3 regions of the Pseudocitrobacter sp. CD920760 genome follow, and region 1 is predicted to be linked to each of the others. Evidence: predicted binding sites of a transcription regulator. Region 1 holds the regulator's gene; each other region holds the start of a gene.
What was found. Region 1 encodes PurR, which represses purine synthesis genes. Its sites were predicted from a motif close to CANGCAAACGTTTGCNTG; they were not measured.
Positions count from the first base shown of each region.

Region 1 (9,663 bases):
TGTTGATACGGTGGAACGCGTACTGGCAGCGAAAGAAGCCGCAGCCATCGCAGCCGCGCAGCCTGAAGCCTAAAAAAAATCCCCCGGTGGATGCCGGGGGAGATTGACTAGCGTGCGACGCGTAAACCGTGCTCCACGCCCCGCGAGAAAACCACCTGCCAGAGATGAATGTCACGCGCACGAAACGCCCCCGCGCAGGCATTCAGATAATACGAAAACATTCTTTTGAAACGTTCCGAATAGTTGTCAGCGATTTCCGGCCAGCTTTCCAGAAAACGGTCATGCCAGGCCATCAGCGTGGTGTCGTAATCCGCACCAAAGTTGTGCCAGTCTTCCATCACAAAATGCGGCTCACTGGCGTTAGCGATATGGCGCACGGAGGGGAGGCAGCCGTTCGGGAAGATGTATTTGTTAATCCACGGATCGACGTTCAGGTCCGTACGTTTTGAACCGATGGTGTGCAACAGGAATAAACCGTCTGGTTTCAGGTTTCTGTCCACCACAGAGAAATAGGTGGCGTAGTTTTTTGGCCCGACGTGTTCAAACATGCCGACGGAAACGATGCGGTCAAACTTATCGTGCAGATCACGGTAGTCCTGAAGCAGAATGGTGACGTCCAGTCCTTCACAGCGCTGTTGCGCCATTTTTTGTTGCTCAGCGGAAATGGTTACGCCGACCACGCTCACGCCATAGTGCTCGGCCATGAACTGAGCCAGCCCGCCCCAGCCGCAGCCAATATCCAGCACGCGCATACCGGGCTCAAGTTTCAGTTTCTGGCAGATCAGATTGAGCTTCGCCTGCTGGGCCTCTTCCAGAGTCTGGGCATCTTTCCAGTAGCCACAGGAGTACTGCATAAAGGGATCCAGCATGCGGCTGAAGAGATCGTTGCCAAGATCGTAATGCTCTTTACCCACCATCCAGGCGCGTTTTTTACTTTGCAGATTAAACAGACGGGCCGCCGCGATGCGCAGCGTATCTTTCAGGTGGCGGGGCAGTTGATTTTCCAGTCCAGCACGCAGGACTTTCTGGAAGAAAATATCCAGACGCTCGCATTCCCACCAACCGTCCATATAGCTTTCGCCTAGCCCCAGAGAACCTTCCTGCAATACGCGCTTAAAAAACTGGGGATTTTTGACCTGCAAGTCTGCGGGGGCGTTACCGTTAATTTCAATGCCTGCCCGGCTTAACAGTTCGTTGGTGATGCGGTACCAGTCATCATTCGGTACGCTAACTTCTTCTATACACGATGAGCTCATAGCTTCTCCATCCCGACCCGGTGATCAGAACCTTAAAACAGCGTAGACGCTTTTTAGAGTTTGTGAGAAATCTCACGGAACTTCCGTGAGCCTGCTATCCGACGTAGCACAGAGGAAGGGAGATTACCCTTGCCGAAAAGACCATCCCTGGGGAACCGGGAGGCGTCCTGCTCCCGTTAACAAGTAATAACTATCGTAATTATGTGACACCGATTCAGTATAGGACGCAAAATCTACTGATTCAATCAAAAATCTTAGCAAACTAACTACGAGTTAATAACATTGATATTCATGATGTTAGGCACGAGACGTTTCTTCAGCTGAATTTTCCTCTGCGCCAGCCTGCATCTTATAGCCAATCCCGGCGAGAACGACGGTGGCGACCATTACGCTGGTGGTGGCCAGCAGCGGGGCGGCAATCAATGAAGAAACCACCAGGCTTGCGAGGAAGCAAAGACCTAATTGCAGCGTATTCTGTAATGCTGCCGCGCGGCCTGTTGCCTGAGGGAATGGACGCAGCGCGCGCGCCACGACGATCGGGTAAATCGCGCCGTTAGCCATTGCCATCACGCAGAATGGAATCAGCAGCGCGATGAGCGACACATGTGCGGTGAGGCCGACGCCCCAGGTGGCAAGTACGCTTACCGCAAACACCATTAGCAACCACGGTAACAGTTTCCCGCCATCCCATTTTTGCAACGCGGCTCGGCAGCCATAACCGCCGACCAGGAACGCGATAGTCTGTGGGACGTAGCTCAGGCCAATCACCGTTGGGCTGTAGCCCATGGCATTGAGAATAAATGGCGAACCGGTCAGCCAGGCAAAGAAGCTGGCGGAGCAGGCGGCGTAGATAAGTACGTTGCCGCGATAGTCCTGACTGCGCAGGAGTTTCATAAAGGTCAGTTTGTTTTCACTGACCGCGTTCTTTTTATGTGCGGGTTTCAGGCGCAGGGCCGGAATCATCAACATAACGGTGATGATAAACAGGGTGGCAAAGATGGCCTGCCATTCAAAATGATGCAGGATCCAGCTTCCCAGTAACGGTGCCAGCGCCGGAGAAAGCCCGACCAGCGGCATGATGGTGGCAAAAATACGGTTAGTCCGCTGTGCCGGAAAATAATCCGTCACCATAGCCTGCCAGGTCACTGCCGCAGCGCAGACTCCAACGGCTTGTACAAAACGCAGAATCAGCAGGGTGGTGGCATCACGAACCCACAGCATACCCAGACAGCCAAAGGCGAAGATGGTCAGACCAATCAGCAGAACAGGCTTGCGGCCATAACGATCTGAAAGCGGCCCCCAAAGCAGCTGCGCGAGAGCAAACCCGGCAAGGAACAGACTCAGGCTGGCGCTGACAGCCGCTGCCGGCGTTTGGAGATCGTTTTGAATCACGGCGAAGGCCGGAAGATACATATCGGTGGCCAAAAAGCCTAATACGCTCAGGCCGGCGAGCCAGACTAAAAATCCTTTCCCAGGTTGCATAAAAACGCCTTTTCTTGTTTTGGAAGAGGCTGAGAGTGTAGAGAGTGAAATTTGCCTTGTGAAACGCTAATATTTGCGTGTTGGTTTCAAAAAATTTGTGAGCAGAAAATGTGGTCTGAATATTCACTGGAAGTCGTGGATGCCGTTGCGCGGAATGGCAGCTTTAGTGGCGCGGCAAATGAGCTGCACCGTGTACCTTCTGCAATCAGTTATACGGTACGTCAACTGGAGGAGTGGCTGGCGGTTCCGCTGTTTGAACGTCGCCACCGGGATGTAGAATTAACCCCCGCCGGGGCATGGTTTTTGAAAGAGGGGCGTTCTGTTATCAAAAAAATGCAGATCACCCGTCAGCAGTGTCAGCAAATTGCTAATGGCTGGAGAGGGCAGTTGGCCATCGCGGTGGACAATATCGTAAAACCAGAGCGCACCCGACAGATGATTGTCGATTTTTATCGCCACTTCAGTGACGTAGAGCTGTTGGTGTATCAGGAGGTATTTAACGGGGTGTGGGATGCACTGGCGGATGGGCGCGTTGAGTTAGCGATTGGCGCGACGCGCGCGATTCCCGTGGGGGGGCGCTATGCGTTTCGCGATATGGGCATGCTGAGCTGGCAGTGTGTGGTAGCCCGTACGCATCCGCTGGCGCAGATGGCGGGGCCGCTCAGTGATGACGTGTTGCGCAACTGGCCGTCGCTGGTGCGCGAAGATACGTCACGTTCGTTACCTAAACGTACTACCTGGTTACTGGACAACCAGAAGCGGGTCGTGGTGCCTGACTGGGAATCGTCAGAAACCTGCTTATCCGCAGGATTATGCGTTGGCATGGTACCAGAGCATTTTGCGCGACCGAAGATAGATAAAGGTGAATGGGTTGCTCTGGAACTGGAAAACCCGTTTCCCGATGCGGCCTGTTGTCTGACCTGGCAGCAAAACGACAGTTCACCGGCGCTAAGCTGGTTACTCGAGTATTTAGGGGACAGTGAAACGCTGAACAACGAATGGTTGCGAACGCCCGATTCGAGCGTCCGCAAAGAGGCTTAACGGCGGTAATCGCGGAACGGGCCGTCGGCCACGGAACGGCGTTCAATCAGGCGCGGGTGCACTTCAATGGACTGCGACTCTTCGCGTTTACTGACAATTCGGTCCATCAGCATATTGAAGGCGGTTTCCCCGAGGGAATCCTTCGGCTGGTGGATGGTGGTCAGCGCCGGGGTAAAGAAACGCGAGTTGCGCACGTTGTCGTAACCAATCAGCGAGATATCCTGCGGCACGCGCAGCCCCATTTCGTCTGCGGCGCACAACGCGCCCATCGCCATGACATCGCCACCACAGAAGATAGCGGTAGGGCGCGGATTCTGGGACAGTATTTGCTGCATCGCGCGATAGCCGGATTCCGGTTCGAAATCGCCCTGCACAATCCAGTTTTCCGGCACCTTGATCATCATCTCTTCCATGGCTTTCATAAAGCCAGCCAGACGACCTGCGCCGGTATTGCGCTCCAGCGGGCCTGGGATCACGCCAATTTCGCGATGCCCACGTTCCACCAGATAACGACCAGCCATATAGCCGCCTTCGAAGGCGTTATCGATAACTGAGTCGGTAAAGTCAGCTTTCGCTTCGCCCCAGTCCATAACCACCATCGGAATATGACGGTACTCTTCCAGCATCTGCAGCAGCGAATCCGGATATTCGGAACACATCACCAGCAGGCCGTCCACGCGCTTCTGCGCCATCATGGAGAGATACGCGCGCTGTTTTTCAAGGTTGTTCCACGCATTCCCGAGGATCAGGGTATAGCCTTTCTGGAAGCAGTTCTTCTCAACGGCTTCAATAATTTCTGCAAAGTAGGCAGCTTCACTGCTGGTCGCCAACAAACCAATGGACTTGGTGTGATTGACCTTCAGGCTACGGGCCACGGCGCTGGGAGAGTAGTGCAATTCTTTGATTGCCGCCCACACCGCTTCACGCGTCTCTTCGGCGACAAAACGCGTCTTGTTAATCACATGTGATACAGTTGTAGTGGAAACGTTTGCGCGCTTCGCTACATCTTTAATAGTTGCCATTCCATCTCACTCCAGACCCGGGCCTGCCCCTGATCGATTCAATACGAAAACGTTTGCCTTCACTCACCCTGGCGCAATGTTATAAATTGCGGTTCGCCGGGAAAACGACACAGGACGACAGGAGGGGGTCAATGGCCGATACACTTTTTAATAAGCGTCGAATTTTGTCTTATCTTTGCCAAAAGTGGAAGCGCAAAATCGGTTATTGCGTGAAATCCGGGAAGATTTTTGCGAATAAGTGTGCAAAAATGACATAGCTCACTTTTGGTGTGGGGATAATAAGGAGAAAAATTGATGAGTACCGAACTGAAGATGTCAATTACCACCACGGTTATTACGCTGGCGCTGATCGTGGCTGCCGCGCTGACCGCCGTCCTGCATTAACCCATCCTAAAGGGAGAGGCTGCTCTCCCTCTCTGAGATTGTTATCAATTCAGCAAAAATATTTTGCTAATTTGTTCACTTCTGTTTTTTTGTGATTGATGTCATGCTTTTGCTATCTGTTGTCACGCCGCCCTGCGTTTGCGGCAAACCGGAGTCAAAGCATGAAAGTGAATTATCCCTTACTGGCGTTAGCCGTAGGCGCATTCGGGATAGGTACCACCGAATTTTCGCCGATGGGGCTATTACCCGTTATTGCCAAAGGGGTTGATGTCTCGATTCCTGCCGCAGGTATGTTGATCAGCGCCTACGCCGTAGGTGTCATGGTTGGCGCGCCGCTGATGACGCTGCTACTCTCACATCGCGCACGCCGCAACGCCTTAATTTTCCTGATGGCGATTTTTACCCTGGGTAACGTCCTTTCTGCTATCGCCCCGGATTACACCACGCTGATGCTGTCACGCATTATAACCAGCCTCAACCACGGCGCGTTCTTTGGTCTGGGGTCGGTGGTTGCCGCAAGCGTGGTGCCAAAACATAAACAAGCCAGCGCGGTAGCGACCATGTTTATGGGGTTGACCATCGCCAATATCGGTGGCGTTCCGGCGGCCACGTGGCTTGGGGAGACCATCGGCTGGCGCATGTCGTTCCTGGCGACGGCAGGGCTGGGCGTAATTGCAATAATCGGCCTGTGGTTGTCGCTGCCGAAGGGCGGGGCGGGTGAGAAACCAGACGTGAAACGTGAACTGTCGGTGCTGGTACGCCCACAGGTATTGTCTGCGTTGCTCACGACCGTACTGGGCGCTGGGGCGATGTTCACGCTCTATACCTACATTTCTCCGGTTCTGCACACCATCACGAATGCGACGCCTGCCTTTATCACATTAATGCTGGTACTGATTGGCGTGGGCTTCTCAATCGGTAACTATCTTGGCGGTAAATTTGCTGACCGTTCAGTGAGCGGTACGCTGAAAGGTTTTCTGCTGCTGTTGATGCTGATTATGCTGGCGATCCCGTTCCTGGCGCGTACGGAAATCGGCGCGGCGTTCAGTATGGTGGTGTGGGGCGCGGCGACCTTTGCGGTGGTGCCACCATTGCAGATGCGCGTAATGCGTGTTGCGCACGAAGCGCCGGGGCTCTCTTCTTCGGTAAACATTGGCGCGTTTAATCTCGGCAATGCGCTGGGTGCCGTAGCTGGTGGCGCGGTGATCTCCGGTGGACTGGGTTACAGCTTTGTGCCGGTAATGGGGGCGATTGTGGCAGGGTTTGCGCTGCTGCTGGTCTTCTTCAGCAGCCGTTCACAGGGTGAAGAGGCCGTGGTCAGCCAGTAACAAAAACGCAGAAGGGGATACCCTTCTGCGTCATTTCTTTATGCCGCCAGATTCTCAGCAACAAACTTCCAGTTTACCAGCGCCCAGAAGTGCTCCAGATAGCTCACGCGCGCATTGCGGTAATCAATATAGTAAGCGTGCTCCCACACATCTACCGTCAGCAGCGGTTTGGCATCCGTGGTCAACGGCGTACCCGCGTTAGAGGTAGAGACAATCGCCAGGCTGCCGTCGGCTTTTTTCACAAGCCAGGTCCAGCCAGAACCGAAGTTCTTCGCGGCTGCATCGCTGAACTGCGCTTTAAACTCAGCAAAGCTACCGAAAGCACGGTTGATGGCTTCTGCCACTTCACCGGTCGGTTCGCCACCGGCGTTCGGTGCCAGGCAGTGCCAGTAGAAGGTGTGGTTCCAGACCTGCGCTGCGTTGTTAAACACGCCGCCTTCAGAGGTGCGAATGATCTCTTCCAGCGATTTGCCTTCAAACGCCGTCCCTTTCACCATATTGTTCAGGTTGGTGACGTAAGTCTGGTGGTGTTTCCCATAATGATATTCGAGCGTCTCGGCAGAAATGTGCGGTGCCAGAGCGTCTTTGGCATACGGTAATGCAGGTAATTCGAACGACATTGCTACTCTCCTTTTTATAGTTAATATCCCCAGTAACCCTGTACTGAGTGTGGATAGAGTAGCAAATTAAAAGGTGTGATAAAAGAGAAGGTTACCCTGCCAGCAACGTGGCAGGGCAGGGGTTAGCGGATGGTTTTCGGCGTCATCACGCGGCGTGCGCCGACGTAGTGGCGATCCCAGTAGTCTTCACTGAGCGAGGTAATTTGAATATCGCGCCCGGTACGCGGAGACTGAATAAACTTCCCGCCGCCGATATAGACGCCAACGTGATCGGCGGTGCCACGGCCACGCGTGCGGAAGAACACTAAATCGCCGCTCTCCAGCTCACCACGGTCAATCGCACGGGCATCGCGCAGGTGGTACATTTCATTAGCGGTACGTGGGATCCGGAATTTCACCAGATCTTTATACGCGTAATACACCAGACCGCTGCAATCAAAACCGGTGCGCGGAGAGGTGCCGCCCCAGCGATAAGGTTTGCCAATCTGGTCCATCAATTTATTCATCGCGGTTTTTTGTGCTTTCTGCACGCGCGCCTTATGCGCTTCGGCGATAGTTAACGGTTTGCTCTCCACCGTGCTGGTGGTACAGGATTTCTTATGGCCTTTCCGGACCACGCATTTGGTGGTGACGTTTGCCGCTGCGGTTTTCATCGCGCTGCTTTTGCTGCGGCGCGTAGTGGCCGTCTTCGTGGTACTGGCAGTGCGCGCGGTGCGGGATGATTTGCTGGCGGTAGAGGCAATTTTTTTACTTGCCGTCGCCTTAGTGGTGGTTTTTTTACTGGTTGAGGCGGTGGACTTCTTCTTGCTGCTGCTTTTGCTGACGGTATTTTTCTTCTTCCGTTCGCTTCCTTTGGCGGAAAGCGATTTTTGCGCCGCCGTGGCTTTCGTGTGACCGGAAGCGTGCGAGAGCGGCGAGAATGCTAATGATGAAAACAGCAAAGCACAGAGCGTGATCGACATTTTTTTTATTCGCGCCACTGAGCAATCCTCTGAGTATGGAGGCATAAAATTCATGCCTGGGTATGATTTACAAAACTCATCAATTCTAATCCATATAAACCAATAAAGTTAATAGCGATTTTGTATCTAAAATAGTGTTTCGTTAGCAAGTGCAAAAAAAAACAGCAATCGAAATACAATCAGCCAAAAAATGCACAGTTTTTTTGGCTGCGGGCTGCTAAAGTGACATTTCGAAGGCATCTTCTGCGCTCAGACGGTAAAATAGTAAAGAGTGAATAAAATGTTATTTTCCGTCTGAGGTCTGAAACGCTACAATGTCAGACTACATGTGGTATTCGAAGTTAAGGAAGTAAGACAATGAGCACAACTGTTGAAACAATCCAACGTCAGATCGCCGAGAACCCCATCCTGCTGTACATGAAGGGTTCCCCGAAACTGCCAAGCTGCGGTTTTTCCGCACAAGCTGTCCAGGCGCTCTCTGCCTGTGGCGAACGTTTTGCTTACGTAGATATTCTGCAAAACCCGGAAATCCGCGCTGAGCTGCCGAAATACGCGAACTGGCCGACCTTCCCGCAGCTGTGGGTTGATGGCGAGCTGGTTGGCGGCTGCGACATCATCATCGAGATGTACCAGCGCGGTGAATTGCAGCAGTTGATCAAAGAAACTGCGGCGAAATATAAAGAAGAAGAGCCGAAAGCGGAGTAATTCGCTGGCGGTTACGGCGTTAACCGCCTCCCGGCAAAAAAAAGCGACCTGAAACGGTCGCTTTTTTTATGTGATTTATTCAGCGGCTATTGGCAGCGGCCAGCCGCCCAGACGTTTCCAGCGGTTGACGATTTCGCAGAACAGCTGCGCGGTTTGTTCCGTATCGTACAGTGCGGAGTGCGCCTGCTCACCGTCAAAGGCCATACCTGCCGCAATACAGGCTTTCGACAGAACGGTTTGCCCCAGCGCCAACCCGCTCAGCGCAGCGGTATCGAAAGTCACGAAAGGGTGGAACGGATTGCGTTTCAGATTCGCGCGCTCGGCGGCGGCCATCATGAAGCTGTGATCGAAGGTGGCGTTATGCGCGACCATAATGGCGCGGTTGCAGCCCGCGTCTTTCAGGCCTTTGCGCACCATTTTGAAAATAGCATGCAGCGCGTCATGTTCGCTCACGGCGCCACGTTCAGGGTCAGTCGGATCAATACCGTTGAACGCCAGCGCTTCCGGTTGCAGATTCGCACCCTCAAACGGCTCGACATGGAAATGTGCAGTGGTGTCCGGCATCAACCAGCCATCTTCATCCATTTTCAACGTGATCGCTGCAATTTCGAGCAGAGCATCAGTTTTGGCGTTGAATCCGGCGGTTTCCACATCAATCACCACGGGATAAAAACCACGAAAACGGTCGCACAGACCATTCAGTTGCACATTGTCGGACATTAGAATCTCTTAACCTGAAAAAAGTAGCGCGCATTATGGCAAATTTTGCCAGGGGATGCAGTAAAAGCGGATAAAAGAACGGGCGCCGTAGCGCCCGTGGGGAATCAGTTGCCGAGGCCTTTGCCGGCATCTTTTTCTTCAAT
Region 1 covers NZ_CM173490.1:2,898,006-2,907,668, reverse strand. Annotated here, with positions in the region: gene AC1MKH_RS13595 (riboflavin synthase subunit alpha) at 1-73, shown strand, start outside; gene cfa (cyclopropane fatty acyl phospholipid synthase) at 108-1,256, opposite strand; gene punC (purine nucleoside transporter PunC) at 1,554-2,738, opposite strand; gene punR (DNA-binding transcriptional activator PunR) at 2,847-3,779, shown strand; gene purR (HTH-type transcriptional repressor PurR) at 3,776-4,801, opposite strand; gene cydH (cytochrome bd-I oxidase subunit CydH) at 5,096-5,185, shown strand; gene AC1MKH_RS13565 (MFS transporter) at 5,347-6,513, shown strand; gene sodB (superoxide dismutase [Fe]) at 6,552-7,133, opposite strand; gene AC1MKH_RS13555 (C40 family peptidase) at 7,256-8,113, opposite strand; gene AC1MKH_RS13550 (Grx4 family monothiol glutaredoxin) at 8,453-8,800, shown strand; gene rnt (ribonuclease T) at 8,876-9,520, opposite strand; gene gloA (lactoylglutathione lyase) at 9,625-9,663, opposite strand, start outside.

Region 2 (9,663 bases), 2.2 Mb from region 1:
TAAGCGAACCATCGCCAGAGCGTAGCTTCCCATGTGGTCGCGCGCGTCGGGCACCTCTTCCGCCAGCATCATAAACGGGCTGCTTTTCACCATTTCGCTTTCGGTGACACGGCGCGCCAGATACTCATTCCCTCGCAGGCCACCCGGCAGTGGCAACCAGCGGGTGCTGATTTTCGCCATATTCGTATCCAGTTGATGACGCACGTCCGTGCGCAGACAAGAGATGTGAATGTGGAAGTGATTTTGCGTACGCCCAGTGCGTGAATTAATCGCCAGCGACACGGCGCTGTCCGGGATCTCTTTGCCATATTTCTGGCTCATAAAGCTGCGCGCCTGCCAGGCCAGCCAGAAGAAATTCGGCGTATAAGGCTCCAGCAGCATCGGGCTTTCAGTACCGTTGATACGATAAGTGGGCATCAGAAGATATTGCAGCGGGCCGTTGCGGTCTTTGAAAACCACGTATCCGGCATCCGGTTTCACATCCGCACACGGCGCGGGATTCTGGTGTTGGAGCTGACCAGGAAGGCACTGTTCGAAGACGATGGTGCGCAGCGCGTTCGGGTTTCCGGCCCACTTCCAGTAGCCTGCGCCCGCCGCGAGAGCCATGACGATCATCGCCAGAATAAGATAGCCAGCTTTTTTCATTGTGCGTTCCCTGTAATTCGATGACTGGCAAGGGTACCGCATAATCGTGACAAATAAAAAAGCCCGGTATGATTACCGGGCCATCTCGCGCTAACCGTGATTAACGCTTGCTAATCTGATCGAAGGTACCGCCGTTAGAGAAGTGCGTCTGTTGCGCTTTCGCCCAACCGCCAAACTCTTCGTCGATAGTGAACAGTTTCAGTTTCGGGAACGCGCTTTCATACTTCTTCGCCACTTCCGGGTCACGTGGGCGATAGAAGTTTTTCGCCGCAATCTCCTGGCCTTCTGGCGAGTACAGGTACTTCAGATAGGCTTCAGCGACTTCTTTAGTGCCTTTTTTATCAACCACTTTGTCGACTACAGAAACGGTTGGCTCTGCCAGAATCGACTCGCTCGGCGTGACGATTTCAAATTTATCTTTACCCAGCTCATTTGTCGCCAACAGCGCTTCGTTCTCCCACGCAATCAGCACATCGCCAATGCCGCGTTCAACGAAGGTATTGGTTGCACCGCGTGCGCCAGAATCAAGCACTTCAACGTTTTTAAACAGCGATTTCACGAAATCCTGCGCTTTGGCCTGGTCACCATTATTGTGGTGCAGCGCATAACCCCATGCAGCAAGGTAGTTCCAGCGAGCGCCGCCAGAGCTTTTCGGGTTCGGCGTGATGACAGACACACCCGGTTTCACCAGGTCGTTCCAGTCATGAATCTGTTTAGGGTTGCCTTTACGCACCAGGAAAACGATGGTGGAGGTGTACGGCGCGGAGTTATCCGGCAGGCGTTTAATCCAGTTTTTATCGATGCGCCCGCGCTCAGCAATCGCGTCAACGTCATAGGCCAGCGCCAGCGTCACCACGTCGGCTTCGATACCATTGATAACCGATGTCGCCTGTTTTCCGGACCCGCCGTGTGACTGACGAATCACCACGTTATCGCCCGTCTCTTTTTTCCAGTGCGCGCTGAAGGCTTTATTGTACTGATCGTACAGTTCGCGCGTCGGATCGTAAGAAACGTTAAGTAATTGAATATCCTTAGCCAGTACGCTGGTGGAAGCCAGCAAAAGAGTTAAACCCACGCCCCACTTGTTCATCGCCCGCTCTCTTATGTTGTGTCGTTGATGAGGCTAGCGTGCCAGAAAGCAAATCGAACATTAAAGAATAAAAAAAGATTGATTATGTGATTTTGAAATATACAGCGGGGAAATAATGCGAAGAGAAGTCGCTGCCTTCCTGGCATAACGCCCGATGAAGGCAGCAAACTTAATGGAAGATTAAACTTCTTCCATACGGCCCAGCAGCGCCTGCAGACGATCCTGCCAGCCGTTCTGCTGTTCTTTCAGCTGGTTGTTTTCGCGTTCCAGCTCTTCACGGCTGTGCTGTGCAGACTGAACGTCCTGCGCCAGCGCGTTGTTCTTTTCTTTCAGTTCTTCGATTTCCATCTGCAACAGGGTGATGGTATCAATCGCCTGCTGAACTTTTGCTTCCAGTTTCTCAAATACTTCTAATGACATCGTCATACCTCTCCTGATCTTGCAAGGCGTTGATATCGTCCCGGGAACCCGGCGACGCCTTAACGAAAATAAGCGCACTTCTGACCTTCGATTGTATGGAGCCCCGCTCCCCCTGTCCAGCGCCAGGGCACGTAGATTGCGGTTTGCAACAATTTTCAGTCTAGACCTGGAGCTTTCGGCGCATTTACCCCTTATTTGTTAACACGGAAGGTTCATGAAATGATTCAGCTCTCTTTTTTTAGTTCCGTAAAGACACACAATGTAGCGCGAAATCGCTCATTTTATGACGCAGTACACACATTTTGATTTCGATATTTCTCGTTTATGTTCGTTAACGATAAATTAACACCATGCCTACATGGCAGCGTGGGTGTCTTCGACCACCACGACACTATAACTAGCAAACTGTCTTCAGGAACCGATTATGAGCCAAACTTCAACCCTAAAAGGCCAGTGCATTGCAGAGTTTCTTGGTACCGGGCTGTTGATCTTTTTCGGCGTGGGATGTGTTGCGGCATTAAAAGTCGCAGGGGCCAGCTTTGGCCAGTGGGAAATCAGCATCATTTGGGGTCTGGGCGTGGCGATGGCCATCTACCTGACCGCAGGGGTTTCCGGCGCACATCTTAACCCGGCGGTCACCGTTGCGCTGTGGCTGTTCGCCTGTTTCGAACGCCGTAAAGTGGTCCCTTTCATTCTTTCTCAGTTTGCCGGTGCGTTTTGCGCAGCGGCGTTGGTTTACGGGCTTTACTACAATCTTTTCTACGACTACGAATTAACCCATCATATGGTGCGCGGCAGTGTAGAAAGTCTTGATCTTGCTGGAATATTCTCCACTTACCCGAACCCACATATCAATTTTGTGCAGGCCTTCGCGGTAGAAATGGTGATAACCGCTATTCTGATGGGCGTGATCATGGCGCTCGGCGATGATGGCAACGGCATTCCGCGCGGGCCTCTGGCACCGCTGCTGATTGGCCTGTTAATCGCCGTTATCGGCGCATCGATGGGGCCGCTGACCGGCTTTGCGATGAACCCGGCGCGTGATATTGGACCAAAAACCTTCGCCTGGCTGGCAGGCTGGGGCGACGTTGCCTTCACCGGCGGCAAAGATATTCCTTATTTCGTGGTGCCGATGTTCGCACCCGTGGTGGGCGCGGCGCTGGGTGCATTCAGCTATCGCAAACTGATTGGCCGCCATTTGCCGTGTGATACCTGTGTGGTTGAAGAGAAAGAAACCACCTCCGGTAGCGCTCAACACAATGCTTCGCTGTAATCTGACTATGGAACACGCATTATGACTGACAAAAAATATATCGTTGCGCTCGACCAGGGCACCACCAGTTCCCGCGCCGTGGTGATGGATCACGATGCCAATATCATCAGTGTTTCACAGCGCGAGTTTGAACAAATTTATCCTAAGCCAGGCTGGGTTGAGCACGACCCGATGGAAATCTGGGCGACCCAGAGCTCCACGCTGGTCGAAGTGCTGGCAAAAGCCGATATCAATTCCGATCAGATTGCCGCGATTGGTATCACCAACCAGCGCGAAACCACCGTGGTATGGGAACGTGAAACCGGGAAACCGATTTATAACGCGATTGTCTGGCAGTGCCGCCGTACCGCTGATATCTGTGAGCAGTTGAAACGCGACGGCATGGAAGAGTACGTGCGCAGCGCGACGGGTCTGGTGGTAGACCCGTACTTCTCCGGCACCAAAGTGAAATGGATCCTGGACCACGTTGAAGGCTCCCGTGAACGCGCGAAGCGTGGCGAACTGCTGTTCGGTACCGTCGATACCTGGCTTATCTGGAAAATGACCCAGGGACGCGTGCACGTCACCGACTACACCAACGCCTCACGTACCATGCTGTTCAACATCAACGAGCTGGACTGGGATGACAAAATGCTGGACGCTCTGGATATCCCGCGCGCCATGCTGCCAGAAGTACGCAAATCCTCGGAAGTGTATGGCCAGACTAACATCGGCGGGAAAGGCGGTACGCGTATTCCGATCGCCGGGATCGCAGGCGATCAGCAGGCCGCACTGTTCGGCCAGCTGTGCGTGAAGGAAGGGATGGCGAAAAATACCTACGGCACCGGCTGCTTTATGCTGATGAACACCGGCGAAAAAGCGGTGAAATCCGAGCATGGCCTGCTGACCACCATTGCCTGCGGCCCGCGCGGCGAAGTGAACTATGCGCTGGAAGGCGCAGTGTTTATGGCTGGCGCGTCTATTCAGTGGCTGCGTGATGAGATGAAACTCATCAGCGACGCGTTCGATTCCGAATATTTCGCCACCAAAGTAAAAGATACCAACGGTGTGTATGTGGTTCCGGCGTTTACCGGCCTCGGCGCGCCATACTGGGACCCGTATGCGCGCGGCGCGATTTTCGGCCTGACGCGCGGCGTCAACTCGAACCATATTATTCGCGCCACGCTGGAATCCATTGCTTATCAAACGCGCGACGTGCTGGAAGCGATGCAGGCTGACTCCGGCATTCGTCTGCACGCCCTGCGCGTTGACGGCGGCGCGGTTGCCAATAATTTCCTGATGCAGTTCCAGTCAGACATTCTGGGTACCCGCGTAGAGCGCCCGGAAGTGCGTGAAGTCACCGCGTTAGGGGCTGCGTATCTTGCAGGCCTGGCGGTAGGCTTCTGGCAGAATCTGGATGAGTTGCAGGAGAAAGCGGTGATTGAGCGTGAATTCCGTCCGGGGATCGAAACGACCGAGCGTAATTATCGTTACAGCGGCTGGAAAAAAGCAGTGAAACGCGCGCTGGCGTGGGAAGATCACGGAGAGTAAAAAACGATGGCGGGGGCGCTTCGCTTGCCCGCCCTACAAAGAATTGCGATCGATGTAGGGCGGGCAAGCGAAGCGCCCCCGCCACATCCGCCACATTCCCCGCACTGATTAGCCAAACATCGGCAACATCAAATAGAGCTTAATCACCAGCGCATTGACGATATCGAGGAAGAACGCCCCCACCATCGGTACCACCAGAAACGCCGTATGCGACGGGCCGAAACGTTCGGTAATCGCCTGCATATTGGCAATCGCCGTTGGCGTCGCACCCAGCCCAAAGCCACAGTGACCCGCCGCCAGCACCGCCGCATCGTAGTTTTTACCCATCATCCGGTAGGTGACAAAAATGGCGTACAGCGCCATTGCCAGCGTCTGCGCGCCCAGAATCGCCAGCATCGGCAGCGCCAGTGAAGCCAGCTCCCACAGTTTCAGGCTCATCAAGGCCATCGCCAGGAATAACGACAAGCTGACGTTGCCAAGCACCGACACCGCACGTTCAAAGACGCGATAGAATCCCACCAGCGCCAGGCCGTTACTCAGGATAACGCCAATAAACAGCACGCATACAAAGGTTGGCAATTCAAACATGGTGCCGGTAATCAGTTGCGCAACGACTCGCCCGACCGTCAGACAAATCGCAATCAATGCGATGGTTTCAATCAACACCAGCGAGGTGATAACGCGCCCAACGTCCGGCTTTTCAAATGCCGTCGGCACTTCCTGATCCTCCGGCGTACCGTCCGGCGAGGAAGAGTGTTTAACCAGATAACGCGCCACTGGCCCGCCAATCAGGCCGCCCAGCACCAGGCCAAACGTTGCGCAGGCCATCGCGACTTCCGTTGCGCTGGTAAAACCGTAGCGTTCGGTAAACAGTTTGCCCCACGCCGCCCCGGTGCCGTGGCCGCCAGAGAGCGTAATCGAGCCTGCCAGAAGGCCCATCAACGGGTCCAGTCCCAGCATTTTCGCCATGCCAATGCCGATGGCGTTCTGCATCAGCAGCAGCCCCACCACCACAATCAGAAAGGTGCCTAATACTTTACCGCCCGCACGCAGGCTGGCGAGATTGGCATTCAGGCCAATCGTGGCGAAGAAGGCCAGCATCAGCGGGTCTTTCAGACTCATATCGAAGTCGATTTCCCAGCCCATGCTTTTTTTCAGCACCAGCAACGCCAGCGCGACCAGCAGCCCACCGGCGACCGGTTCAGGAATGGTATATTTTTTAAAGAAGGGAACGGAGTGAACCAGTTTGCGCCCTAACAGCAGCACCATTGTCGCCGCGACCAGCGTAGATAACGTATCGAGATGAAACATATTTAAAGCTCCTTACCAGACGCATGATTCATTCATACGCGACGTATTTCCTGTGTCGTTGAGATCTCATCGTAAGATCAGGGAGCAGATTGTAATCAATAAATGCGCAAAAATGACAGAAAAAGGTTAATCACGCTGATAAACCATTTATGCAATGAATAATTGATAAAAATTAAGGTCCGGTAATTTTTTAACGCCATCACAAAGCAACCGTTTGCTTTTACCCACCAGTCCGATAAAATCGCCACTTTTCCACCACGAGATCGCCCCTGATGTCCGCCAACACCCTTGAGTCAGAAAATGCGCAACCGGTTGCGCACACTCAAAACAGCGAATTGATTTACCGCTTAGAAGACCGCCCGCCGCTGCCACAAACCCTTTTTGCCGCACTGCAACACCTGCTGGCGATGTTTGTCGCGGTGATCACGCCCGCCCTGCTGATTTGTCAGGCGCTGGGTCTGCCGGCGGCCGATACTCAGCACATCATCAGCATGTCGCTGTTTGCATCCGGTGTGGCATCCATTATCCAGATTAAAGCCTGGGGCCCGGTGGGTTCAGGTCTGCTGTCGATTCAGGGCACCAGTTTCAATTTCGTTGCGCCGCTGATTATGGGCGGTACCGCGCTGAAAACCGGCGGTGCCGATGTGCCGACCATGATGGCGGCGCTGTTTGGTACCTTAATGCTGGCGAGCTGCACCGAGATGGTGTTGTCACGCGTGCTGCACCTTGCGCGACGTATTATCACGCCGCTGGTTTCTGGCGTGGTGGTAATGATTATTGGCCTGTCGCTGATTCAGGTCGGCCTGACATCCATTGGCGGCGGTTATGCGGCAATGAGCAACAACACCTTTGGCGCGCCGAAAAACCTGCTGCTGGCGGGTATCGTGCTGGTACTGATTATTCTGCTTAACCGCCAGCGCAACCCGTACCTGCGCATTGCGTCGCTGGTGATTGCCATGGCGGCGGGATATCTGATGGCCTGGTTCCTGGGTATGCTGCCGGAAAATACCGCGCCGACTAACACCGATCTGCTGATGATCCCGACGCCGCTGTACTATGGTCTGGGCATTGACTGGAACCTGCTGCTGCCGCTGATGCTGGTGTTTATGATCACCTCACTGGAAACGATTGGTGATATTACGGCGACATCTGACGTCTCTGAGCAACCGGTCTCCGGCCCGGTTTACATGAAACGTTTGAAAGGCGGCGTGCTGGCCAACGGCCTGAACTCGTTTGTCTCGGCGGTATTCAACACCTTCCCGAACTCCTGCTTCGGCCAGAACAACGGCGTGATTCAGTTGACCGGCGTCGCCAGCCGTTACGTTGGTTTCGTGGTGGCGTTGATGCTGATTGTCCTTGGTCTGTTCCCGGCGGTAAGTGGTTTTGTGCAGCACATCCCTGAGCCGGTTCTGGGTGGCGCAACGCTGGTGATGTTCGGCACCATCGCCGCGTCCGGCGTGCGTATTGTCTCCCGCGAGCCGCTGAACCGCCGCGCAATCCTGATTATTGCCCTTTCACTGGCCATCGGCCTGGGCGTCTCCCAGCAGCCGCAGATCCTCCAGTTTGCGCCGGACTGGCTGAAAAATCTGCTCTCCTCGGGTATCGCCGCTGGCGGTATCACCGCGATTGTTCTGAATCTGGTCTTCCCGCCAGAGAAAGCGTAATCCGCTTTGCCGGATGGCGGCGACGTCATCCGGCATTATCCCCACACGCTGACACCGAATTTCACCCTTCTCACCTTGAGCATTGCGCATAATTCGTGCATAACTGCCTTATGTGCCCTTCTCAGGATGGAAGATCATGAAATTTATTGGAAAGCTGATTCTCTGGCTCCTCGTCGCACTGCTGCTGGTCATTCTCGCCTTCTACTTCCTGCTGCAAACCCGTTGGGGCGCGCGCGAAGTCAGTCAGTGGCTTACTGAGAACACCGATTACCAGGTGACGTTCGATGCGATGGATCACCGTTTCTCATCACCCTCTCATATCTTGTTCAGGAATGTGACCTTCGGGCGTGATGGCAAACCCGCGACGCTGGTCGCTAAAGCTGTCGATATCGGCCTGAGCACCCGCCAGGTGACCGATCCGCTACACGTTGACACTATCCTGCTGCAAGACGGAACGTTAAATCTCTCGCCGTCTAACGCGCCGCTTCCCTTTGCCGCCGATCGCCTGCAGCTCAACAATATGGCTTTCAACAGCCCGGAAACCGGCTGGGAATTAAGTGCGCAACGGGTTAACGGCAGCATTGCGCCATGGACGCCGGAAGCAGGCAACGTGCTGGGCAAGAAAACGCATTTGCAGGTGAATGCCGGTTCCCTGACGCTCAATGGCGTACCCACCAGCAACGCGGTTATTGAAGGGGATATTGATAACGGTGTAGTAACGCTGACCAGCCTTGGCGCGGAGGTCGCGCGCGGCTCGCTGGCCGGAAATGCCCGCCGCAACGCCGACGGAAGTTGGGTGGTGGATAATCTGCGCCTGAACGATATTCGTCTGCAAAGCGACAAAACGCTGATCGATTTCTTCGCCCCGCTCAGCACCGTTCCGTCGCTGCAAATTGGCCGCCTTGAGGTCGTGGATGCCCGTTTACAGGGGCCAGACTGGGCGGTAACCGATCTCGATATGAACGTGCGCAACTTGTCCCTAACCCAGGGCGGATGGCAAAGTACGGACGGTAAAATCACCCTGAACGCCAGTGAGTTTATCTACGGCTCGCTACATCTGCTGGCCCCCATTTTCAACGGCGAGCTCTCAGACCAGGGCATCGCCCTGCGCCAGTTTACCACCCGCTGGGAGGGCAGCACGGTGCGAACGTCCGGTTTCTGGTTGCGCAACGGGCAGGCGCTGACGCTGGATGATGCGTCGATTGTGGGCCTTGAATACACGTTACCCAATAACTGGAAACAGTTATGGATGGACGCATTGCCGGAGTGGCTCAACAGCGTGACCCTGAAGAAATTTACCGCCAGCCGCAATCTGGTTATCGATATCGACCCGGCTTTCCCGTGGCAGATCACGGCGCTGGAAGGCAGCGCCACCAACCTGCAACTGGTGAAGAATCGCCTGTGGGGCGTATGGGGCGGAAATGCGCAACTCAATGCGGCGGCGGCGACGTTTAATCGCGTAGACGTCAATCGACCGAGCCTCGCGCTGTCGGCAAACGCCTCGACGGTCAATATCAGCGAACTTACGGCGTACACAGAGAAAGGCATGCTCAAAGCCACCGCCACGGTTTCTCAGTTGCCGCAACGGCAGGTGAACGTCAGCCTCGACGCACGCGGCGTGCCGCTGAATACTTTGCAGGCCTGGGGATGGCCAGCGCTCCCCATCAGCGGCGACGGTAACCTTCAGCTCACCGCCACCGGCGCAGTGCAGGCAGACGCACCGCTCAAGC
Region 2 covers NZ_CM173490.1:5,088,784-5,098,446, forward strand. Annotated here, with positions in the region: gene AC1MKH_RS24020 (CDP-diacylglycerol diphosphatase) at 1-645, opposite strand, end outside; gene AC1MKH_RS24025 (sulfate ABC transporter substrate-binding protein) at 746-1,735, opposite strand; gene zapB (septal ring assembly protein ZapB) at 1,916-2,161, opposite strand; gene AC1MKH_RS24035 (MIP/aquaporin family protein) at 2,580-3,428, shown strand; gene glpK (glycerol kinase GlpK) at 3,450-4,958, shown strand; gene gltS (sodium/glutamate symporter) at 5,067-6,269, opposite strand; gene AC1MKH_RS24050 (nucleobase:cation symporter-2 family protein) at 6,542-7,933, shown strand; gene AC1MKH_RS24055 (AsmA family protein) at 8,070-9,663, shown strand, end outside.
Region 2: the regulator PurR is predicted to act here: its motif matches at 6,473-6,490, upstream of AC1MKH_RS24050 (nucleobase:cation symporter-2 family protein).

Region 3 (9,663 bases), 790 kb from region 1:
GAGCCTGGGTAAATATTTCCTCTTAGTCGATAACATGCTGGTTGTGCTGGGCTTTTTTGTCGTCTTTCCGCTGATCTCCATTCGTTTTGTCGATCAGATGGGCTGGGCGGCATTAATGGTCGGGATTGCGCTCGGTCTGCGCCAGTTAATTCAACAAGGTCTGGGTATTTTTGGCGGCGCGATTGCGGACCGCTTCGGCGCCAAACCGATGATTGTGACCGGCATGCTGATGCGCGCGGGCGGTTTTGCCATTATGGCCGTCGCGCACGAGCCGTGGGTGCTGTGGCTCTCTTGTTTGCTTTCCGGGCTTGGCGGCACGCTATTCGATCCGCCGCGTTCCGCCCTGGTGGTGAAGCTGGTGCGTCCGGCGCATCGTGGCCGTTTTTTCTCACTATTGATGATGCAGGACAGCGCGGGCGCGGTCATCGGTGCGCTGATGGGCAGCTGGCTGCTGCAATATGACTTCCGTCTGGTGTGCAGCGCGGGTGCGGTGCTGTTCATTCTGTGCGCTATCTTCAACGCCTGTTACCTCCCGGCATGGAAACTTTCTACTGTGAGAACGCCAGTACGCGAAGGGCTTGCGCAGGTGCTGCGTGATAAACGTTTTGTCACCTATGTGTTAACCCTCACCGGTTACTACATGCTGGCGGTACAGGTAATGCTGATGCTGCCAATCATGGTGAACGATATTGCGGGCTCGCCTTCTGCCGTGAAATGGATGTACGCCATCGAAGCGGCGCTATCGCTGACGCTGCTCTACCCTATCGCACGATGGAGCGAAAAACGCTTTCGCCTTGAGCAGCGTCTGATGGCGGGCCTGCTGATCATGACAGCTTCCATGTTGCCGATTGGTCTGGCCACCTCGCTACAGCAGTTGTTCACGTTAATTTGTACGTTCTACATCGGTTCGATTATTGCGGAACCGGCACGTGAAACGCTGAGCGCACATCTGGCCAATGCCCGCGCGCGCGGCAGCTACATGGGCTTCAGCCGTCTGGGGCTTGCCTTTGGCGGCGCCCTCGGCTACACCGGTGGCGGCTGGCTATTCGACAGCGGGAAAGCGCTGAACCAGCCGGAACTGCCGTGGGCGATGCTGGGGCTTATCGGCATAATCACATTTATCGCCTTATGGTGGCAGTTCAGTCCAAAACGCGCTGCCTCCGGTATGCTTGAACCCCGCCTTTAGCCCTTTTATTCCGCGCAATTGATGGCCTGCAATTCACGCAGGCCATCAGTAGAATCTCATCCTAAGAAAGAAGAGATGGCACTTTCAGTATTTTCCGCTGTCATAATCACGACTGAAAGCGCAAGCTGCCTGTGGACAGGATTACAGCACAGCATCATATTGAGGAACTTCATGAAGAAATTTTTTGTCATTGCCGCACTGATCGTTGGCGGCCTGGTGGCGGGTTGTAATCAACTGACGCAATACACAGTGAGTGAACAGGAAATTAATCAGGCGCTGCAAAAGCACAATAATTTCTCGAAAGATATTGGCCTGCCCGGCGTGGCCGACGCGCACATCGTGCTGAATAATCTCACCAGCGCCATTGGCCGCGAAGAGCCGAATAAAGTCACCCTCACCGGTGACGCTAAACTGGATTTAAACTCGCTGTTTGGCAGTCAGAAAGCGACCATTGACCTGAAACTGAAGGCGTTACCGGTCTTCAATAAAGAGAAAGGTGCGATTTTCCTGCAGGAGATGGAAGTGGTCGATGCCAAAGTGACACCGGAGAAAATGCAATCGGTGGTGCAAACTTTAGTGCCTTATCTGAACCAGTCACTGCGCAATTACTTTAATCAGCAACCGGCTTACGTGCTGAAAGAAGATGCCAGCAAAGGCGAAGCACTGGCTAAAAAATATGCGAAAGGTATTGAGGTAAAACCAGGACAAATTATCATCCCGTTTACGGATTAACATCGTAAAAAAGACGCCCGGCGGATATTTTCGTCGGGCGTCTTTTTTTTACAGAAAGGAGTGCAAAGGAAAACGTTTACGTTTATCCTTAGTGCCCGGCAAAAAACAGCCCTAATGACTGATTTCCCACCAGGCCGGAGCACACCCATGACCGCATTACCGCAAGTTCTGAAAATTCGCCGCCCAGACGACTGGCATATCCATCTGCGTGATGGCGAGATGCTGAAAACCGTCGTGCCTTATACCAGCGAGCTCTATGGTCGTGCGATCATCATGCCAAATTTGGTGCCGCCTATCACCACCGTGGAAGCGGCCATCAGCTACCGCCAGCACATTCTGGATGCCGTTCCGGCAGGCCACGACTTTACTCCGCTGATGACCTGTTACCTCACCGACTCCCTCGATCCGAATGAAGTGGAACGCGGTTTTCAGGAAGGTGTATTTACGGCAGCTAAGCTGTATCCGGCAAACGCAACGACCAACTCCAGCCACGGCGTCACCAGTATCGATGCCATTATGCCGGTGCTGGAGCGAATGGAAAAACTCGGAATGCCGCTGCTGGTTCACGGTGAAGTCACTCACGCCGACATCGATATTTTTGACCGCGAAGCACGCTTTATCGAGACGGTTATGGAGCCGTTGCGCCAGCGTCTGCCAGGGCTGAAAGTCGTGTTTGAACACATCACTACCAAAGATGCCGCAGATTATGTACGTGAGGGTAATGAACTGCTGGCTGCGACAATCACCCCGCAGCATCTGATGTTCAACCGCAACCACATGCTGGTTGGCGGCGTGCGCCCACATCTTTACTGCCTGCCGATCCTCAAACGTAATATCCACCAGCAGGCGCTGCGCGAACTGGTCGCCAGCGGCTTCGAGCGCGCATTCCTCGGGACTGACTCCGCGCCGCATGCGCGTCATCGCAAAGAAGCCAGTTGCGGCTGTGCAGGCTGCTTTAATGCGCCCACCGCGCTCGGTAGCTATGCCACCGTCTTTGAAGAGATGAATGCGCTACAGCACTTCGAAGCCTTCACCTCGCTGAACGGCCCACGTTTCTATGGCCTGCCGGTGAACGAGTCTACCGTTGAGCTGGTACGTGAAGAGAGCCAGGTGGTTGAGAGTATTGCCCTTTCTGACGATACCCTGATCCCCTTCCTCGCCGGTGAAACCGTACGCTGGACGGTAAAAAAATAAATCGCACGCTCCCTGTTGTAAGTTTTTTGCTTTAACTGTATAAATATACAGTACACATACAGGGGGCAACCATGCGCATTGAAGTGACTATTGCTAAAACCACAACCCTCCCCGCTGGCGCACTTGATGCACTGGCGGGTGAACTCTCCCGACGAATTAACAATCAGTTTCCGGATAGCGGCGGCACCGTTTCGGTACGCTACGCATCGGCAAATAACCTTTCGGTTATCGGTGGCATTAAAGAAGATAAAGACCGGATCAGCGAAATTCTCCAGGAGACCTGGGAAAGCGCGGATGACTGGTTCATAACCGATTAATTTGCTCCCTCATTGTGTTCTTTGCCGGGTCGCCCCGGCTTTTTTATTTCTCGCCGCCCCGCTTCTTTTTGGCCTTATTCTGATTCCATTAATAAAATCTCAGCCACAATGGTGATTTATTGCGCAACAAAACGCGTACTTTAGGAATTTGTGTTGCATTTTATTTAAAATCTCGAATATTAAGTAAGTTGTTGGTATACTGAAAAAGCTTCGAAAAAAACCTGCATTGAACCTCGAGAGTTGTTGCCTTTTAACAAAGATATAAGGGGTTATGATGGAAAAGAATAATGAAGTCATCCAGACCCATCCCCTCGTTGGATGGGACATCAGCACCGTTGATAGCTACGATGCGCTGATGCTGCGCCTGCACTACCAAGACCCCAATGAATCGAGCAAGAAAGAAGCTGAAATAGGTCAAACGCTTTGGTTGACTACCGATGTCGCTCGTCAATTTATTTCTATATTAGAGGCGGGCATCGCCAAAATTGAATCCGGCGATTACCAGGCGAATGAGTATCGCAGGCATTAGTGCTGATACGAATAATTATCAAACAGGCACCTTCGGGTGCCTTCTTTATTTTCAGGCTTGTATCAGGCTGGCTTGTTAATTACCCTGCTATACACATCATCCTGCATGCTGATGCGGCTTATCAAAAAACAATTCCAGGAAGCGCTATGCAATATGACTTAATCATTGTCGGCAGTGGCTCCGTCGGGGCGGCTGCCGGATACTACGCCCGTAAAGCGGGACTGAATGTCCTGATGACCGATGCCCACATGCCGCCTCATACCGAAGGCAGCCACCACGGCGACACGCGTCTGATTCGCCACGCGTATGGTGAAGGCGAAAAATATGTTCCTCTGGTGCTGCGCGCGCAGCAGCTGTGGGACGCGCTGGCCACCACCAGCGGTGAAGACCTGTTCGAACGTAGCGGCGTGGTGAATCTTGGCCCGGCAGATTCAACCTTTCTTGCCACCGTGGCGGAGAGTGCGGAAAAATTTGGCCTTGATGTAGAACGACTGGATGCCGCAGGCGTAATGGCCCGCTGGCCTGAAATTCAGGTGCCCGAAGACTATCAGGCCATCTTTGAGCCCGCGTCTGGCGTGCTGAAAAGCGAGCTGGCGGTAAAAACATTGATCGCGCAGGCAAAGGAAGCGGGTTGCGCGCAACTCTTCAACTGCCCAGTCACCGCGATTGAACATCACGCTGACGGGGTCGCGATAGAAACGTCAGAAGGCCGCTTTGAAGGGAAAAAACTGCTGCTCAGCGCCGGTACCTGGGCTAAACAACTCTACCCGCAATTACCAATACAACCGGTTCGCAAAGTGTTTGCCTGGTTCCAGGCCGATGGGCGTTACAGCCGCAAAAATAACTTCCCGGCGTTTACGGGGGAGTTGCCGAATGGCGATCAGTTCTACGGTTTCCCGGCGGTTGAGAATGAACTTAAAATCGGCAAGCATAATGGCGGCCAGCTAATCAATACGCCACAAGGGCGCAAACCGTTCGGTACCGTCGCCACCGATGGCTCTGAGGCTTTCAGCTTCCTGCGTAATATTCTGCCCGGTATTGGCGGCTGTTTGCACGGTGCCGCCTGCACCTACGACAACACCGCGGATGAAGATTTCATTATCGATACGCTACCCGGTCAGCCAAATACTTTACTGATTGGCGGGTTGAGTGGTCATGGGTTCAAGTTCGCGACCGTGCTGGGTGAAATCGCCACGCGATTCGCGCAGTCACAGCCAGAAACCTTTAACCTGGCGCCCTTCTCGCTTTCCCGTTTTGACGATTAATTAGTGCGGTTTGCCTGATGGCGCTGCGCTTATCAGGCCTACACTCGAAAGCACCTGACAAAAACGCAGGCACATACGATGATGTGCCTTTAAAGAGAATAATGATGCAGCGTCTATATCACTATCTGGTCAACAACCTGCGCGAGCACTTTATGATTTACGTCGCGCTCTGTCTGCTGCTGGCCCTGATCGATCTTATCTGGATTTTTTTCGCCTGATCACTGAGGGTCAGGAATACCCAGTTTAGTATTCAGCCGACCACGCGATTTATTGAAAATCTTGTTGCCATTTTCACGTCCGGCGCGGCGTTTACGCTGCTCCTCTTCCGGCAGTTTGTGCTCTTCCTGGCAGGCTTCGCTACAGCAGCCGTCATATTTCTCTGCGCAGGCCGGGCACTGAATGAAGAGCAGATGGCAGCCGTCGTTCAGGCAATTGGTGTGACTGTCACAGGCCGTCCCGCACTGGTGGCAGTGGGCAATCACCTCGTCAGAAATACGCTCTCCCATCCGCTCGTCAAACACAAAGTTCTTGCCGATAAAGCGCACCGGTAACCCCTGCTCACGCGCGCGGCGGGCATATTCAATAATGCCGCCCTCAATGTGCCACACCTGCTTAAACCCGTTATGTTTCATCCAGGCGCTCGCTTTTTCGCAGCGAATTCCCCCGGTGCAGTACATCACAATCTTCTTGTCTTTATGTTCCTGCATCATCTCGACGGCTTTCGGTAGCTGATCGCGGAACGTATCTGCCGGGATCTCCATGGCGCGTTCGAAATGGCCGACTTCATACTCATAGTGGTTGCGCATATCGATGAACACCGCATCCGGGTCATCCAGCATCGCGTTCACTTCCGCCGCTTTTAAATAAGCGCCGACATCGTTCGCGTCAAACGAGGGATCGTCAATGCCGTCCGCCACAATGCGGTCGCGCACTTTCATGCGTAGCACCCAGAATGATTTGCCGTCGTCATCCAGCGCGATGTTAAAGCGCAGCCCGTCCAGCGCAGGGTCAAAACGGTACAACAACTCGCGCAGCGCTTCGACATTGCTTGCGGGAACGCTAATCTGCGCGTTGATCCCTTCATGGGCCAGATAGATGCGACCAAACACTTTCAGTTCGGAAAGTGCGAGGTAAAGGGCATCACGGGTCGCTTTCGGGTTAACGATGGTGAAATACTTATAGAATGAGATTGTCGTACGCGGCTCGGTTTCAGCGAGCATCTGCGCCTTCAGGGTCTCATTCGATATGCGGTTATGTAACACTGGCATGGTGCTCTAATCCTGCAAAAGGGAATGAAATATATAGATCGGGCGGATGATATAGCAATCATCGACAATTTACATCCACACATTTTGCGCTACATTTGTCTCTCTATAAAAACATCGACTGAAACATTTGCTCGAATTATCGACACTCGTACCCTCGTCAGTTTGGCTGGCGGGAAAATAATGCGACAATAGCGGGAGTGGCTCGATAAAACAGGAAAGACATGACCCAGTTACCCAAATTTACCGCGGCGTTGCTGCATCCACGTTACTGGCTAACCTGGCTGGGAATTGGCCTGCTGTGGCTTATCGTACAGTTGCCCTACCCGATCATTTATCGTCTCGGCAATGCCATTGGCCGCGTGGCGCTGCGTTTTATGAAACGTCGCTCAAAAATCGCTTATCGCAATCTCGAATTATGCTTCCCGCAAATGAGTGAAGCCGAACGTCATCAACATGTGGTGAAGAATTTCGAATCGGTCGGTATGGGCCTGATGGAAACCGGGATGGCGTGGTTCTGGCCCGATCGCCGTATCGATCGCTGGACGGATGCCAGCGGTCTGGAGCATATCTCCGCCATGCAGGAACAGAAACGCGGTATTTTGCTGATCGGTATTCACTTTCTGACGCTCGAAATGGGTGCGCGAATGTTCGGTTTCTTCAACCCAGGCATTGGCGTCTATCGCCCGAACGACAACCCGGTTATCGATTTACTGCAAACCTGGGGGCGGATGCGTTCCAATAAATCGATGATCGACCGGAAAGATTTGAAAGGCATGATCCGCGCGCTGAAAAACGGCGAAATCGTTTGGTATGCGCCTGACCACGACTACGGCCCGCGCGCCAGCGTATTTGCGCCGTTGTTTGCCGTCGAGCAAGCCGCCACGACGTCAGGCACCTGGATGCTGGCACGCATGTCGAAGGCCAGTATTGTGCCATTTGTGCCGCGCCGCAAACCTGACGGCAAAGGCTACGAGTTGATTATCCTTGAGCCGGAACTCTCCCCGCCGCTGGATGACGCAGAAACCACGGCCGCGTGGATGAACAAGATTGTCGAGAAGTGCATCATGATGGCCCCGGAGCAGTATATGTGGCTACACCGTCGCTTCAAGACGCGCCCGAAAGGGATGCCTTCCCGCTACTGAACGTTAGCGCAGCCTTCACGGCTGCGCTGATGCCTGGCATTGCAGTAACAATCACACGAGCGCATAATTAGCAGGCTTATTGAATTAACTGTTCCCCTGCTCACTTTTGGAATTTTATGCCTGCTTCTGATGTCGATGCTCCCATAAACTGGAAACGTAATCTTACCATCGCCTGGCTTGGTTGCTTCCTGACCGGCGCGGCATTCAGCCTGGTGATGCCTTTCCTTCCTCTCTACGTCGAGCAACTTGGCGTGACCGGCCACAGCGAACTTAATCTGTGGTCAGGGATTGTCTTCAGTATTACGTTTCTGTTTTCCGCCATTGCCTCGCCATTCTGGGGCGGTCTGGCCGATCGAAAAGGCCGAAAAATCATGCTGCTGCGCTCGGCGCTGGGAATGGCTATCGTCATGCTGCTGATGGGTCTGGCACAGAATATCTGGCAATTTTTAGTGCTGCGCGCGCTGCTTGGCGTGCTGGGCGGTTTTGTGCCCAATGCCAATGCGCTGATTGCCACTCAGGTACCACGAAATAAAAGCGGCTGGGCGTTGGGGACACTTTCAACGGGTGGCGTCAGCGGCGCGCTCCTCGGGCCGCTGGCGGGCGGTTTGCTGGCCGATAGCTACGGTTTACGACCCGTCTTTTTCATTACCGCCACGGTGCTGTTCCTGTGCTTTGTATTGACCTTGCTGCTGATTCGCGAACAGTTCACCCCGGTCAATAAAAAAGAGATGCTTCACGCCCGCGAGGTAATCAGCTCGCTGAAGAATCCCAAACTGGTGCTCAGCCTGTTTGTCACCACCCTGATTATTCAGGTCGCCACCGGCTCTATTGCGCCGATCCTGACGCTTTACGTGCGCGATCTCGCCGGCAACGTCAGCAACATTGCGTTTATCAGCGGGATGATTGCCTCCGTACCCGGCGTCGCCGCGCTGCTGAGCGCGCCAAGGCTGGGCAAACTGGGCGACAGAATTGGTCCGGAAAAAATTCTTATCACCGCGCTGGTTCTCTCCGTGCTGCTGTTGATCCCCATGTCGTTTGTACAAAATCCGTTGCAGCTTGGCATCCTGCGTTTTCTGCTTGGTGCCGCCGATGGCGCTTTACTGCCCGCAGTGCAAACGCTGCTGGTGTATAACGCCAGCAACCAGATTGCCGGGCGGGTGTTCAGCTATAACCAGTCGTTTCGCGATATTGGCAACGTGACCGGGCCGTTGATTGGCTCGGCGGTGTCGGCGACCTACGGTTTTCGCGCGGTGTTCTGCATTACCGCCGCGGTGGTGTTGTGCAATGCGATTTATACCGGCTTTAGCCTGCGTCGTCGCGCCCCGGCTAAGACAGTCGGGTGATTTTCAGCCATTTTTTCTTGCCTGTTCCAATCTTAAGCTATTCTTTCCCTGAATATACCCGGAATGTTGCCCGTCTGAACGGGTAACACCCGAGACCACGTCAAATCGCAGGGAGAATAAGATGACTATGTATGCCACGCTTGAAGAAGCTATTGACGCGGCGCGAGAAGAGTTCCTCGCCGATAACCCCTCCGTTGAAGAGAGCGATGCGGATGTTCAGCAGTTGAATATCCAGAAGTACGTTTTGCAGGATGGCGATATCATGTGGCAGGCAGAATTCTTTGCCGACGACAGCGAAGAAGGCGAGTGCCTGCCGGTGCTGAGTGGGGAAGCGGCCCAGAGCGTCTTTGACGGCGATTATGACGAAATTGAGTTACGCCAGGAGTGGCTGGAAGAGAATACGCTTCATGAATGGGATGAAGGCGAATTTCAGCTTGAACCCTCGCTGGATACCGAAGAGGGCCAGGCTGCGGCAGATGAGTGGGATGAGCGCTGATTATTCGTAAGTGCCGTGGCTGGCGTCGATAGGCAACAGGAGCGTATCGAAGATCAGCGAAAATGGCAGGTCAATTATCGTCAGCCAACGCCACGCGGAATCACGCAGGTCCCACTGCACGCCGGGATAGTATTGGTTTCCGTGTCCCTGGCCGGGAATGGTGCGGCTGATAACGCTGCCGCATCCGCTCA
Region 3 covers NZ_CM173490.1:2,110,347-2,120,009, reverse strand. Annotated here, with positions in the region: gene mdtH (multidrug efflux MFS transporter MdtH) at 1-1,186, shown strand, start outside; gene AC1MKH_RS09745 (lipoprotein) at 1,358-1,918, shown strand; gene pyrC (dihydroorotase) at 2,066-3,112, shown strand; gene dinI (DNA damage-inducible protein I) at 3,184-3,429, shown strand; gene bssS (biofilm formation regulator BssS) at 3,704-3,958, shown strand; gene solA (N-methyl-L-tryptophan oxidase) at 4,105-5,223, shown strand; gene AC1MKH_RS09720 (DUF2770 family protein) at 5,328-5,441, shown strand; gene trhO (oxygen-dependent tRNA uridine(34) hydroxylase TrhO) at 5,442-6,491, opposite strand; gene AC1MKH_RS09710 (Kdo(2)-lipid IV(A) acyltransferase) at 6,713-7,633, shown strand; gene mdtG (multidrug efflux MFS transporter MdtG) at 7,750-8,976, shown strand; gene AC1MKH_RS09700 (MysB family protein) at 9,098-9,472, shown strand; gene AC1MKH_RS09695 (YceK/YidQ family lipoprotein) at 9,473-9,663, opposite strand, start outside.
Region 3: the regulator PurR is predicted to act here: its motif matches at 1,984-2,001, upstream of pyrC (dihydroorotase).